One region of the Alteromonas naphthalenivorans genome, then DNA from elsewhere that is predicted to be linked to it. Evidence: predicted binding sites of a transcription regulator. Region 1 holds the regulator's gene; each other region holds the start of a gene.

What was found. The regulator FNR, encoded in region 1, switches genes on or off when oxygen is low (the NO sensors DNR and NnrR bind a similar motif). The targets are predictions, from matches to a motif close to TTGATCTAGATCAA.
Region 2: a site for FNR is predicted at 2,379-2,392, ahead of AMBT_RS22220 (DUF3149 domain-containing protein). Genes of this name have one in related genera too.
Region 3: a site for FNR is predicted at 2,893-2,906, ahead of AMBT_RS20650 (high-potential iron-sulfur protein). Genes of this name have one in related genera too.

The regions. Positions count from the first base shown of each region.
Region 1 covers NC_015554.1:1,863,186-1,868,252, forward strand. The annotation lists gene AMBT_RS08020 (heavy metal translocating P-type ATPase) at 1-1,224, shown strand, start outside; gene ccoS (cbb3-type cytochrome oxidase assembly protein CcoS) at 1,226-1,441, shown strand; gene AMBT_RS08030 (sulfite exporter TauE/SafE family protein) at 1,428-2,087, shown strand; gene fnr (fumarate/nitrate reduction transcriptional regulator Fnr) at 2,138-2,878, shown strand; gene uspE (universal stress protein UspE) at 2,976-3,899, shown strand; gene ttcA (tRNA 2-thiocytidine(32) synthetase TtcA) at 4,080-5,021, shown strand; gene AMBT_RS08050 (patatin-like phospholipase family protein) at 5,022-5,067, shown strand, end outside.
Region 2 covers NC_015554.1:2,849,406-2,854,472, forward strand. The annotation lists gene aroC (chorismate synthase) at 1-434, opposite strand, end outside; gene prmB (50S ribosomal protein L3 N(5)-glutamine methyltransferase) at 444-1,379, opposite strand; gene smrB (endonuclease SmrB) at 1,468-2,061, shown strand; gene AMBT_RS22220 (DUF3149 domain-containing protein) at 2,146-2,271, opposite strand; gene AMBT_RS12475 (sensor histidine kinase) at 2,547-3,935, opposite strand; gene AMBT_RS12480 (sigma-54-dependent transcriptional regulator) at 3,932-5,067, opposite strand, start outside.
Region 3 covers NC_015554.1:4,725,372-4,730,438, reverse strand. The annotation lists gene AMBT_RS23235 (hypothetical protein) at 358-447, opposite strand; gene AMBT_RS20655 (amidase) at 717-2,366, shown strand; gene AMBT_RS20650 (high-potential iron-sulfur protein) at 2,451-2,744, opposite strand; gene AMBT_RS20645 (flavin reductase family protein) at 2,991-3,674, opposite strand; gene AMBT_RS20640 (zinc ribbon domain-containing protein) at 3,667-3,858, opposite strand; gene AMBT_RS20635 (exonuclease domain-containing protein) at 4,062-5,067, shown strand, end outside.

The DNA.
Region 1 (5,067 bases):
ACCCAAAGCTTAAAGCATGCCTTGGTCAATCAAATCGTGCGTTTACAAGCTAGCGCCATGGCAAGCAAGCCAAAAGCTGCGCAGATTGCCGATAACTTTTCCCGTTACTTTGTGTTCTCGGTATTGCTGATATCGGCTTTAACGTACAGTTATTGGTCGTTTGTGGGCAGTGAAGATGCTTTTTGGATCACCATCTCTGTATTAGTGGCAACCTGCCCTTGTGCGCTAGGCTTAGCCACACCTTCAGCGTTAACCTGCGCTATGGCGAAGCTGAATCGTCAGGGCATTTTGTTAAAGCGTGCTGACGCCTTAGAGCAACTTAACGATATTGATACCATTGCCCTTGATAAAACCGGCACACTGACCGAAGGTAAGTTCTCATTGCAACAGCGCTGGTTTGCTAAAGGGGTAGATCCAGTGCAGGTAATGGCGCTAACTACATTGTTAGAGTCTCGTTCTGAGCACCCTATTGCCCGTGCCTTCGACAACGATAATGTTAAGTCAAAACATAGAACCCTGCCTAATACCATGAACGGATTTACCGTTACACCAGGTGGCGGCATTAGTGGTGAGATAGACAACGTAGTTTTTACTATGGGTTCAGCCGTATTTTGTAATTTATCAACCACCTCAAAGGTAGATATACCGGCAAATGTGTTTTTGTGTGCCGACGGTGTATTAATGGCCGCGTTCTGCGTAAATGATAGCTTGCGGCAAGATGCCTTAGCGACACTCACCGCACTGAATGAACATCAATTAGTGGTGCTAAGTGGCGACACACAGAAAAACGTTGATGCACTTACTGCTAGTTTACCAATCAACTTAGCAAAGGGTGGCTTATCACCGGAGCAAAAATATTCACAGGTGCATACTTTGCAAAAGCAAGGTCGCAAAGTCATGATGATGGGCGACGGTATAAACGATGCCCCTGTTCTTGCTAGCGCAGATGTGGCGGTTGCGGTAGGAAACGCCACAGATGTGGCCAAAACAGCCGCCGATGTTATTTTGCTAGGAGACAGCTTGCTATCGGTGCCAACCTTATTTTCTGTGGCGAAACAGGCAAAACGTAAAATTCAGCAAAATATTGCATGGTCAGTAGGTTACAATATTATCATTCTACCCTTTGCAGTGTCGGGGTTACTCTCTCCCTGGATGGCCGTGGTTGGCATGTCACTGAGTAGTATTATTGTGGTCACCAATTCAACGAGGTTATTAAGTAAATAATATGAGTATCATTTACGTCTTAATTCCCATCGCTATTATTATTGTTGCGCTGGCACTGGTTATCTTTTTCTGGGCGGTAAAAACCAATCAGTTTGAAGATCTTGATAGACAGGGCTACAGCATTTTGTTTGATGATGATTTATCAGGTGATGAAAAGAAGCTAGCCGAGCAGCGAAAGCAGTTACAACAACGCAAAGAAACAGATGACAGAGATTAATATATTCTCTGCTTTTTTCATTGGAATTGCTGGCGGCGTGCATTGTGTGGGTATGTGCGGTGGTATTGTTGCCGCACTACGCACAGTAACGCCAAGTAATGAACCGGCATTACCCTACACCCTTGCCTATAATTTTGGCCGTATCCTCAGCTACACATTAGCCGGCGCTATTACAGGCGCTGTCGGCCAAATGGCCACCGAGTTTGTGCCTATTGCTAAACCCGTTTTATCTTTGATTAGTGGCGTTATGCTGCTGCTATTAGCGTGTTATTTGGGAAAGTGGTGGCAAGGCTTGAATTATATTGAAGCTATGGGACGCGGCTTATTTAAAGCTATTCAGCCAATATCTAAACGATTTCTTCCATTCAAAAGCCCGGTTTATGCACTACCCTATGGTTTTATATGGGGCTGGCTACCCTGCGGGTTGGTCTATTCCACGTTAACGTGGTCATTAGCATCGGGGTCGGCCGTTGACGGCGCTGCCATCATGTTATTTTTTGGGTTAGGTACTCTGCCCACTTTGTTAGCTGCAAGCGCAGGTAGCCAGTACCTAATAGCTGGTTTTAGGCACCCCGTGGTAAGACAATGCTTTTCCGTAATAGTGGCTATTTACGCTCTCTTTTTAATTTATGCAGCAATTTCATAAACAAAAGAGTAAGATTAATATTAAGTCGACCCTATTTATAGTTTGAACCTATGAGCAAAGGAAGCCAATTCTCAATTCATTGTCAAAATTGCAGTTTCAGCCACTTGTGTTTGCCCGTTGCGCTAAACAAGACTGAGATTGAATCTTTAGATGATATTATTGAGCGAAAGAAACCCCTTCACAAGAGTGATTTGCTGGTAAAGTCGGGAGATAAATTCAACTCTCTTTACGCAGTACGAACGGGCTCTTTTAAGTCTTTCGTCACCAATTCAGATGGTGAAGAGCAGATTACAGGTTTTCACTTCCCTGGCGATATTATCGGCTTCGATGCCTTACGGGAAAATAAGCACCAAAGTTATGCTCAGGCATTAGAAACCGCCATGGTGTGCGAATTACCGTATGAAACGCTTGATGAAATGTCGGTTCAATTTCCTAAGTTAAGACATCAAATAATGAGTTTTATGAGTGCGGAAATTAAACAAGATCATGATCTCATGATGTTGCTTAATAAACGCTCAGCGGAAGAACGTCTATTGTATTTCCTCTCTCAGCTTTCTCAACGTTTCGAAGAACGTGGATTTTCAAATAAAGAATTTCACCTAACCATGACTCGAAATGAAATTGGGAACTATCTTGGTCTAACTATTGAGACCATTAGCCGCCTGTTAAGCCGTTTTCAAAAAGAAAATATTATCCAAGTGGACGGTAAACTCATCACTATTTTAGATTTTGATGAGATGTCACAACGTTTAACGTCTGTGGTTGCACCTAATATCGCCTGTAATAGCTAATCTTCAAAGCTTTTGATCTAAAACAAGTTACGTAATAGCAAATAGGTATTACACTTAAATTGTAGCAACCAAAATTCTGACTATGTTTGGAGGGGTTATGATTAAGTATGAGCGTATTTTAGCGGTTATTGAAGCCGATAGAGAAACCCAACCTGCGCTTAGCCGTGCATATGAACTTGCCAAAAAGACAGGTGCCTCTGTCACCGCCATGCTGGTGGTTTACGACTTATCTTACGATATGACAACCATGCTTAGCCCTGATGATCGTGAAGCCATGCGTGATGCGGTCACTAAAGAACATGCTGGATGGTTGAAAAAAACTTTAGACGACTTAGGTTTTTCTAAAACAGATATAGTTGTGGAATGGAACAACCGTGCCTTTGAAGCTGTGGTGCATTATGTCATCGACAACAGTATAGATTTAGTGGTAAAAGCAACTAAGCGCCATGACGATTTAGCTTCTGTTATTTTTACTCCTACAGACTGGCATCTACTTAGAAAATGTCCCTCCCCCGTATTATTGGTTAAAGATCATGAATGGCCTGAAAATGGTGAAATTATTGCCGCGGTAAATGTAGGCAGTGAAGACGACGAGCATGCCTTACTTAACGACAAAATCACGGTGATTGCTAACGATTATGCCGCGCTGCTCAGCGGTAACGTAAATTTGGTAAACAGCTACCCAGCTACGCCGCTAAATATTGCTATTGAAGTTCCTGAGTTTGACCCAGACACTTACAACAACGCGGTAAAGCATCATCACGAACTTGAGATGAACACACACAGCGAGAAGTATGCTATCGATAGTAAGCGCTGTTATGTGAAGGAAGGCCTTCCTGAAAAAGTCATTCCAAAGATAGCCCAAGATATAGACGCTGAACTTGTTATCATAGGTACGGTTGGCAGAATAGGTATTTCTGCGGCTCTCATAGGTAACACCGCAGAACATGTTATTGATGAACTTGTGTGTGATGTACTGGCAATAAAACCAGACGGCTTTATTTCGCCCCTTTCACGGTAATTCAGACAGGTTCATAAACAGCCTGTCGGCACTGTTTGCTATCTTTGCGCTATAGCTTTAAACGCTATTGTTTTTTGTTAGAAGAGAGGGCCAACAAGATTTAAAAAATCTGAACCTCGCACATTCAATTTTACTTGATTACTGTATAATGGTTTTTTTCGCAGTAACAAAGCTATTGATATGAACAGTGCAGGCACAAACCGTGCGGACGCTCCGTTAACCGCGTCTCAAAACAAACAAAAATACAGCTTTAATAAGCTACAAAAGCGACTTCGTCGAAATGTAGGCAAAGCGATTGCTGATTTCGGCATGATTGAAAACAACGATAAAGTCATGGTGTGCTTATCTGGCGGCAAAGACAGTTACGCTATGCTTGATATTCTTATGTTTTTAAAGCGCATTGCGCCAATTCATTTTGACATTATTGCGGTTAACCTTGATCAAAAGCAGCCAGGATTTCCAGAGCACGTACTTCCTGAATACCTTGAAAGTGTAGGTGTAGAGTACAAAATTGTAGAAGAAGACACCTACTCTATTGTTATGGATAAAGTGCCTGAAGGTAAAACCACGTGCTCACTTTGTTCTCGATTACGTCGCGGTATTTTATACAGCACGGCCAAAAAGCTAGGCGCCACTAAAATTGCCCTTGGCCATCACCGTGACGACATGCTAGAAACCTTCTTTTTAAACATGTTCCATGGCGGTAAGCTTAAATCAATGCCACCAAAGCTGGTTAGCGATAATGGTGAGCACATTGTCATAAGGCCCCTTGCTTATTGTACTGAAAAAGACATTCAGCGTTATTCTGATGCCGTAGAATTTCCTATTATTCCTTGCAACTTGTGCGGGTCTCAAGAAAATTTGCAGCGTCAGAACGTAAAGGCCATGCTACAAGATTGGGATCGCCGTTTCCCTGGGCGTATTGAGTCAATGTTTAGTGCGCTTCAAAATGTAGCGCCGTCACATTTGGTCGACAAGAATTTGCACGACTTTAAAGGCATCTCTACACAGAACGGGCCGGTTGAAGATGGTGATATTGGTTTCGATCCGCCCAGCTTCGAGTCACCCAGTGAGCCTACTGACGACACGGTTCACGTTATCAATTTGATGGAATCAAACTAAATGAAAATTGGTCTAGCATTAGGTGCGGGTGCCGCAAGAGGTTGGA
Region 2 (5,067 bases), 990 kb from region 1:
AAATACTTTTTGGCAATACCACCCGCAGCAACACGTACCGCAGTTTCACGGGCAGACGAGCGACCACCACCACGATAATCACGTGAACCATACTTTTGATCGTAGGTATAATCGGCATGGCCTGGGCGAAAACGGTCGGCAATATTTGAGTAGTCTTGGCTTCGTTGATCTTTGTTTTTAATCAACAAACCAATACTGGTACCCGTCGTTTTTCCTTCAAACACGCCAGACAAAATTTGCACTTCATCATCTTCACGACGGGCGGTGGTATAACGGGATGTACCAGGCTTACGTCTGTCTAAATCGCCCTGTAAATCAGCTTCACTTAACGTGAGGCCAGGAGGGCAACCATCAACAACACCGCCAATGGCGATACCGTGGCTTTCTCCAAATGTGGTAACGGTGAAGAGTTTTCCAAAGCTGTTGCCTGACATAATCGAGAATTAATCCTTGCTGTTAAAATAGTTTTTTAATGTTGAGCTGTTCACGGCAAATATCCCCTGCCCGCCATTTTCAAAGCTAAGCCAAATGACTTCAAGGCCTGGGAAACGAGTGTCCATGTGCACTTCGCTGTTACCCACTTCAATGAACAACCAGCCGTTATCGGTTAGGTATTGTGGTGCTTCACGCAGCATAATATCCACAAGTTCTAACCCGTCGTCTCCGGCTGCTAATGCAAGCTCGGGCTCGTGATGATATTCATCAGGTAAGTCGGCCATGTCTTCAGCATCAACATAAGGTGGGTTTGATACGATTAAATCGTACTTCTGCCCGGTTAAATTAGTAAATAAATCAGAATGAATAGGGTAAACACGGTGACTTAATTGATGCTCTTGAATATTAATATCGGCCACTTCAAGGGCATCTTCGCTTATATCTACCGCATCAACCTGTGAGTCGGGGTACGCATGCGCAAGCGCAATAGCAATACAACCACCCCCTGTGCACATATCTAAAATATGCGACGGTGCTTCTTTAACGAAGGGCTCAAAATTATTTTGAATCAGTTCTGCAAACGGAGAGCGAGGGATAAGCACGCGCTCATCAACGTAAAATGGCATGCCGCAAAACCAAGCTTCGTTGGTAATGTAAGGCAGAGGCATACGGGTTTGAACTCGTTTTAAAACAAGCTCAGCAATTTTTTCGCGCTCACTTTTTGTGAGTCTTGATGACAACATGCTGTCGCCAACATGCTCAGATAACGAATGCGGCAAGTGTAGCGCTTGCATGGTAAGGCTTAATGCTTCATCCCAAGCGTTATCGGTACCATGACCAAAATAGAGGGCGGCGTCGTTAAATCGACTGGTAGCCCACCGAATCATATCAAGTATGCTGTGTAAATCTTCGATGGCTTCTTCTAAGTAAAACTTGTCGGTCATAAGAGCTTGGGTACATCAGGAATATGAAAGCTGGTATCATACCCAAAGATAACGCCTGCGCCCACGTTAATTTGCATATCGGTTCATAATGAAAGCATTTAAAAAAGAACTAAAAGCCATGAAAAAAGGCATTGAGAAGCTAAAAGTGATTGAAGATACCTTCTCATTTGCTGATGCTGTGCAAGGTGTAAAGCCCATGGAGCAGGACAAGATTGTTCCGAATAAGAAAGTCGCCCTTGAAAAGAAAAAGCAATTAGCAGGGGTTAAAGACCTAAAAGGCAGTAAGCAAGTAGCGGCGAGTTTTAGTTTTTCCGATATGTACCAAGCCGTACTTCCGCAAGAAGGCCCCATGCGGTATTGCCGAGAAGGCGTGCCAACGCATGTACTAAAACAGCTTAGACGAGGAGACTATTCCCCTGAGTTTCTGCTGGATTTGCACGGTATGACCCGAGAAATGGCAAAAACAGAAATAGCCTCATTAATTTATACCGCCCGAAAAGAGTCGGTAGATTGTGTTTCTATTATGCACGGGTTTGGACAGGGCGTTTTAAAAAATGCACTCCCCCACTACTTAATACAGCATCCACACGTGAATGCTTTCCATCAAGCACCACTTGAATACGGCGGACAAGCGGCATTGCTTGTGTTGCTAGATGTGCCCACGCCAGAATATAAGCGATAGTGAACGTAGTTATCGTTACTGAGTTTTTGACCTATCATTTACCTAATTCATGTCAAACGCCGCGACTTACAGGCAAAACAATTTTTACTTATCAAGTTCTGCGCTGTTGTGCATAAATAGGTAGGTATAAAACACGCCCATTCCAATAATAATACTAATACCTAAAAGCGAGCCCCATACAACGGGATCTGAAATCATACTTAGTAACATAGTGTTTCTCCTCACAGGGTTAATAAGGTAATGATAGCGATTTCTTGGCGAAGGTTTGTGATCTGGATCAAGTCTGAAATACGGTAAATAGGAGGGATGTAGAGAAGTTGATCGAGATCAATGTATAAAAAAATTAAAAATAACCCATAATGCCATTGCAAATCATTCTCATTTGCAATACATTGTACATGCCTGTTCGACGTAGGTTAAAAACGGTCTTGGCTTAGCGTCGTAAGGGGAGCAGACGCCCGTCTGTTCCCCTATTTTTTTGCCTGCTACTTTGTCGTTTTATCAATAATAAAACGCACACATAATCCCTTATCTTTTCGGTTTTGAATTACTAAGTGGCCATTATGCGCATCCGTTATTTCTCGGCATAGCGCTAACCCTAATCCACTCCCATTAGCTTTAGTGGAATAAAAAGGAACCAGCGCATTCGTCATCACGCTATCCGTCATGCCTTTTCCGCTATCGAGTACTTCAATAATAACTTGAGAAGCCGTTTGTTTAATGACGAGCTCCACATCCTGTGGGTCGCCTCCCGACTCATGGGCATTTTTAAGTAAGTTAATTAATAGCTGCTCTAATTGGACTGCATCGGCTTTCACCTCAACAGCCTCTTGCATGGTTAACTTAAAGTCACATTGATTGCTGAGTTGCGCCGTTATTTTATCCCAATCAATTGTTGCTAAAACTGGTGGAGGCAATTTTGCAAATCTTCCATACCCTTGAACAAATTGGTTTAAGTGGGCGATACGTTCTTCAATAGTATGGAACACACGCACCAGACGGGCATCACCATTTTGTTGGCCTACAATTTGGCCGCTATGTAATAGGCTAGAAATAGGCCCCAAGGAATTATTGAGCTCGTGACTAATTACTCTTATTACCTTTTTCCACACCGATACTTCTTGTCGGTTAAGCTCTCGCGTCATTTGCTTAAGAATATACAGTCGGTGAGTTTGGTTATTTAATAAAAACGTTCCTGTAGACATATGCCATGTTTGAATGCCGCTAGCCCCCTGAGGCAAAGTGAATAGCCCTTCTCGATTTTCTAGCAAAACATCTTTTAGCGTGTCTGGTTTATTGTTAAGTAAAGTGCCGAGGGTGTAACCTTCCAAGCTTCTGGTACCCGAACTGCTAGCACCCAACCTACTGGCGCCCAACTTATTTGCACCAGCGCCATTTTCCTCAGAGCCAGTATCCTCCATCCTAGTTGTTGGATGGAAGAACTCGCAGGCTTGGCGGTTACTTAGCACCACATGCTTCTGATCGTTCACTAATAATAAAACGTCAGGTGAACTATGCAGCACTTTATCTAGCATTAGCTCTCGTTGATACAACCACTGCTTTTCTCGGCGAAGGGTTTCTGCGGTATCGTTATAAAGCTGGAATAAGGTTTTAAACTCGTCGCTTGTTTTACAAGCCAGTGTTGACGAAAACTCACCGTCTTTAAAATTGAGCAAACCTATTTTAAGCGCCTCTAATTGTTTGTTTATTGGCGCTGTACAGACTTTGACTGCAAGTGCACATAAGCATAAAGACACAAGGACAAGCAAAGCTTTTTGAACAACCGACAGGTCGCTTACATACAACATAGGCGCCATACCTATTGCTGTGGCACAAAGCGCAGCGACCCGAAGCTTATTTTTAATTAACCTCACGATTTATAATCAATTCCATATTTATCTAGCCGGCGGTAAAGCGCTTGTCTGGATAACCCTAAGTACCTTGCCACTTTAGATATAGTGCCGTTAAATTCTGTAAGCGCCGCCTCAATCTCTGATTTGCTCGGCTCTTTTCCCCCTTTTCGCTCTGTATTCACCTCACCGCTAATAGAGGGTAAACCGAAGTCATCAGCATCCAGCGTACCATCTGGATGTAATATACTGACTCGTCGACATACATTTTCAAGCTCACGCACATTTCCTGGCCACGCATAGGCTTGTAGCGCCTGCTGCCCAGTGAGGCTAATATCTCGACCTGGTAAAAAATGCTTTGCTAAGGCCAACACATCATCTCCTCGCTCATTAAGGGGCGGCACATTAATTTCGATGACATTGAGGCGATAAAACAAATCCTCGCGAAATGCGCCGTTTGCGATGTCGCGAGTTAAATCAGAATTGGTGGCCGATATTATCCTTACGTCTGTTTTTTGTGTTTTCACCGACCCTAGCTTTTCAAATTCACCCGTTTGCAATACGCGCAATAATTTGACCTGGCCTGACAGCGGCAAATTGCCGATTTCATCTAAAAACAAGGTTCCTTGGTGGGCGGCTTCAAAACGGCCAATTCGCGTTTTGTTAGCGCTGGTAAACGCGCCGGTTTCTGCGCCAAAGAGCTCTGCTTCAATAAGCTCTTGAGGAAGGGCGCCCGCGTTTACCTTCACAAATGCTGACTGATTAAGGGGTGATTGAGATTGAATGAGTTCTGCAATCTTTTCCTTTCCGCTTCCATTAGGCCCAGTGATGAGTACCGGTACATCAGATTTAGCCACCTGCACCGACATATCTACTACCCGCTGCATGGCTGCGCTTTCGTACACCAACCCAATACTTACGGCTGCTTGGCGGGTATTGTCAAAATTTGCCGCTTGTTGCTTCAACACTCTATTTTGGCTGGCGGCTTGCCCTAGCGCCACGAGGTTTTTAATGGTGGTAATAAGCTTACTATCATCCCACGGCTTTGGAATGTAGTCAGCTGCGCCTGCTTTTACCAACTCTACCGCTTGTTCTAGCTCTGTCCACGCCGTGATGAGAATAATGGGTAATAGCGGATTTAACTGACGCAGCGCGA
Region 3 (5,067 bases), 2.1 Mb from region 1:
GCTTGCAGCCAGAAATGTCGCATCCAGAGTCTTAAAAGTTCGCAGACTTACTCTTTGAAAGTCGAGCACCTCACAGCCGCCACCCTTTCGCGAAAATTGCAGCACCAGCCTTCAACCAGGGGCGCTCTGGTGATCATTACTGACTTCAGATTTCCGCAATCAAACAGCAACCGAATGTCCGCCTCTTGCATTTTCCCTATTTCGCCTCATCACTTTTCTGGTTTTGAATATTCCCAAGAGACGCCAACAGGCCCCGAATAGATCGAAGACCTAATCGCACCTCTCTATCGGCTCTGAGGTTTGCCTTAAGGTTGGGGAGATCACAGGGCTTTGGGAGCTGAACCCCAAGAACTCGGGCTACTTTAAGGGATAGGGTTTCCTGTTACCTGGCAGATCTTTGATAGCTTTTATAAGCCGTGACTCACCGAATCGCTGTAAAAGGTACAGCCACTCTCTTTGCCCTCTTTCATTGGTAATCAGAGCGGAAATTCTTCCTACCAGGGGCGGGCCTGAGGGCCCTCTGGCCGTGAGCGGCTAGCCCACTTCCTTGTCTATTTCTGGAAAGAAACTTAGGGTAGGCTCATTCCAATGTCAATAGTTACCACAGTATTTTGTATTCGTCATATGCTAGCATTCGTATGTATAATCGTTTCAATCCACTACTAAGATATTTAAAACTAAAATGTAGATATCTTAGAAACTTGGGGACAAACCACATGAAGGCTACGCTACTTTACGCTGCCGTTATTTTACTTTGCACCGCGTGTGCACCATCTAAGCCGAACACAAAAAATGCATCTGTTGAGCGTTCAGACGACAGGGCTTTTTCAGTAGCTGTTGAGGCTTGGTTAGATAAATCTGCACTAGAACAAGCGCAGGCTATAGCAGCAGGTGAGTTGTCATCCGAGGCGTTAGTAAAAGGCTATCTCGCTAGAATCGAAAAGCTTGATGGTGATGTAAATAGTATTTTGGCACTTAACCCCAATGCCATTGAAGAAGCCAGAGCGGCTGATTTAGCACGTAAAAATAGAATGCGTAAAGGGCCGCTGTTTGGTATTCCAGTGTTACTGAAAGACAATATTGAAACCAGTGAGCTACCTACTACCGCAGGCGCGATGGCACTTGTTGATAATGACACAAAGCGAGATGCCCCCATTGTAGCTCGCCTTAAAGCCGCGGGCGCCATTGTGTTAGGTAAAACTAACCTCTCTGAATGGGCTAACTTTCGGTCTGAATCTTCTATTAGTGGTTGGAGCGCCGTAGGTGGGTTAACCCGAAACCCGCATATGTTATCTCGTAGTGCTTGTGGTTCTTCGTCGGGTTCAGGTGCTGCTATGGCATTGCGTTTAGCGTCGTTAGCCGTGGGCACTGAAACCAATGGTTCTATTATTTGTCCTTCTTCAATGAACGGTATTGTAGGATTTAAACCCACAGTTGGGCTGTTATCTCGTACGCACATTGTCCCTATCTCATATACCCAAGATACCGCAGGTCCTATGACCGCAAACGTTAACGATGCATGGTTAATGGCATCAATCATGGCAGGTGTAGATACAAAAGATAGCGCAACGCTAGAGGCTAGCAAACACATGCTTAATGCACCGCAGCAAAGTATGTTGGCGACCGATTTAAAAGGCGTGCGCGTAGGCGTTGTGCGTTACCGTCAAGGGGATAACCCTCATGTGCTTTCTACTTATGAAAAAGCCTTAAATAGCCTAACTGCCGCAGGCGCTGAGCTGGTGGAAATTAGCGACTTCAAACAACCTGAAAGTTTTTGGGCCGACTCTTATCAAGTGTTACTTAGCGAGTTTCATTACACATTAAACGAATACTTAGAAGGCAGTCCAGCGGACATTCCTGTGCGCAGTTTGTCGGAACTTATTACTTACAATCAAGCAAGCTCTCGAGAACTTGCGCTCTTTAATCAAGATATATTCGAAAAAGCAGTGAATACAGATGACATTAATAGCCCAGAATACGCTTCGGCTCTAGCCTTGGTAAGAGAAACTGCGAGAGACAAGGGTATTGATGCCCTAATGGCACAACATAAAGTTGATGTACTTGTGGCACCCTCAAATAGCCCGGCTTTTCTGATTGATGGCGTGTATGGCGATCATTCCCCAATGGGGTTTATTGGAATTGGGTATTTAGCGGCCATTGCAGGTTATCCGCATCTTACTGTACCGGCAGGAGAAGTGAAAAACCTTCCGGTGGGAATTAGCTTTATTGGCAAGCAATGGGACGATGAAAAAGTGCTACGCATTGGCAGTATATTTCAAGCAAAGCATGGGGCCTATATAAAGCCTGGTTTGTTACCGAGCCGACTACATAACCCCGCATTGTTAGACGCTGTGAAGGGGCTGTAACTCGTTATAGACCCTTATCTCAAATGCATAAAAAAGCCCCAGCACACGTGAGCGAGACTGGGGCTTTTTTGATAATTCGAGTTACTAGCCTGGGCGTTTAACCCATGCACTACACCAACCATTGGCGTTAACCAATTTGTTAGGGAAGATGGCGCAAGGGCGGTGTTGTTCGCCGTCGGCACCTTGAATGTACATGCAGTTGTTACATTTAGCACCGTCTACAGTAGACGCCGCAGTGTAGTTTAATGCTTTCGCGCTTGGATCATCTGCTTGTAGTTGTTCTTGCGCATTCGCACGTAACGCAACGCTTCCTAACGTTAGGCCTATCAAAGATGTACCTGACAATTTCAGAAAGTCACGACGGTTTACAGACTTCATAATTCTCTCCAATTGAGATAATAACGATAATGATTCTTTTTTACTCAGCGCCTAAAACGCAAAAACCTGCCGCAAGGCAGGTTTTGAATGTTAATAATTATACTATAACCCGTGGCGTTTGGATCTAACACAAAGCAATAAATATTTGTTGATCTAGATTAACGAGTTTCACCTGAACAGCTAGCAAAATCAATGTCCTATAGCATCAACGCAACATTAGTTTGCGCGCCACTGGCAAAACATGAATTATTTTTTAGTTACGCTCGCCTGTGTTAAAGGCACATCGGGTTTTGCGTAAGCATATTGGGCTATCTTTTGCGTACTATGATAAGTGTCCAGACCCGAGATACATGAGGTTTGTAGTGATTCAAGATCTATATACCCATCTTCGGCAATAGCACTTTTTGCAATGTCATCTCCTGTAGTGCTGCTGCCCGCAATAAAGACCTCTTGGATTTCACCTATAATCATTTCCGTTTGATTACACAACGTAAAATGCTGTTCTACTTTAAGCCCCATCTTTATCGCGCTTTCTTTAACATAAGGCGCGCTGAAGTTCTGGCTAAACCAAGGCGTTAGTCCAACCTCATCGAACTCACTCACACCATTATCATACCGCGCAGATGTTTGATGTGCTTTGTCAGTCCAACTTGTATGAACATGATTTAAAGTGAACATACCTTGCTGCTTAATATTAGTCAGAGAATCTCGCTGTGCAGTGTGTGGGCGCATAATAATACCCAGCAATGGTGGGTTAGCCCCTACATGAACCACAGAACTAATAATAGCTAAGTTGTTAACTCGGCCATCGGTGGTGCCTAACAGTGAGGAAGATTTAAAGCCAGATAGACTATTCACAAAGTTGGCGCGATATCGTTGCGGCAAAGCATTGATATCCTGCAACGAAAAATGGGTACCACTATCAGCCATTTTCCTGCTCCGCAATAATATTTAAGTCTTCGCCTTGCTGATAGACGCCAAGTTCAATAGGTTGGCAACATACTTGGCAATCAAGTACCTGCACCTGACCCACATCATTAACCTCGTCAATTTCTACATCATTGGCTGCCATGCAATATGGGCAAGAGAATTCCATCGATCTCGTTAAGCTCATGATTTCCTCGTATGTGAATTACGTTGTGATAGTTATTACGAGTAAAGTAGAAAACTGGATTGACTGCCAATTAAGCCAGAATGACTTTACAAGCTACTACGCAAGCGCCTGTGCACCTACGCATGAAATAAAAAGGGAAAAGGTTGAATAATAGGGCTGTATAAATATACACTAATTAGTGTATGCAATAGTTTGGTTTTATAATGCGAAAAGATTTGCCACCACGATATTACTTAGCCCACTTTTTTGAGTTCTTAGCGTTCTTTAAAGGGGCGAATGCTGCGTTGTTAAGTGATGACGCTCATGGTTTTATAGAAAGCTTTAACCAGCTAGATGCTGACAAACAATGCATCATTGTGCGTGCGGCTAATCGTAAATATGCGGTAATTGACAGGTCGCAGTTTTCTTATGCAGAAATAGCTAACCCTCAACAGCAAATTGACGAGCTGATTGAAGCTAAGTGGTTCGGCGATTTGCACCATGCTTCGCTGCAAGATATTGCAGGCGTACTGACTAAAGACGCTATTTTAAGGCTGTTAAGTGAATATGGTGCAACCCAAGGTTTGGCATCATTAACCAAGCCCGTGCTTGTATCGCGCTTAGAAGCCTGCATTAATCAGCATGGGTGGCCTGAAGGGCTAAATGAGCATACCTACTTAGTGTGTTTGTTTGATGCACCGCTAAAATACCTACTATTCCTTTATTTTGGCAATACCAAAGGTAGGCTAAATCAATTTTCTATGCGCGACTTAGGCGTTATGCGTACACGCGGCGATTCAGTATCAGATATTACCCGTTTCGACAGTAAAGCAGATGCTGAAGCAGCTTGGTTTTATGCCAGCCAATTAGAAAAGCTTCCTTTCCTCTCTTCAGCGCAAGCTAATACATTAGCCAAAGAAACCTTCCCCAACAGCGATGGCGTATCAGCCATGTTTTATCGCGATCAGTTTCTTTATGCATTAGCGTTAAAATTATTAGACGAGCACCGAGAGCAGGCCCTTCTTTTGCTATACCAAGCCCAAAGCGATAAAGCGAAAGAGAAATGGATAAGAGAAAGCTATAAAGATGGCAACATTGATAGTGTAAAAGAAGTACTAGAACACATTATCGACTCACCACCTTCCGATACGCTGCTGGCCTTTGCTGAAGATTTCTATGCGAGGAAATACCACAAAAAGCGCACCAGTGCGGTGACGGATATGTTAAGAA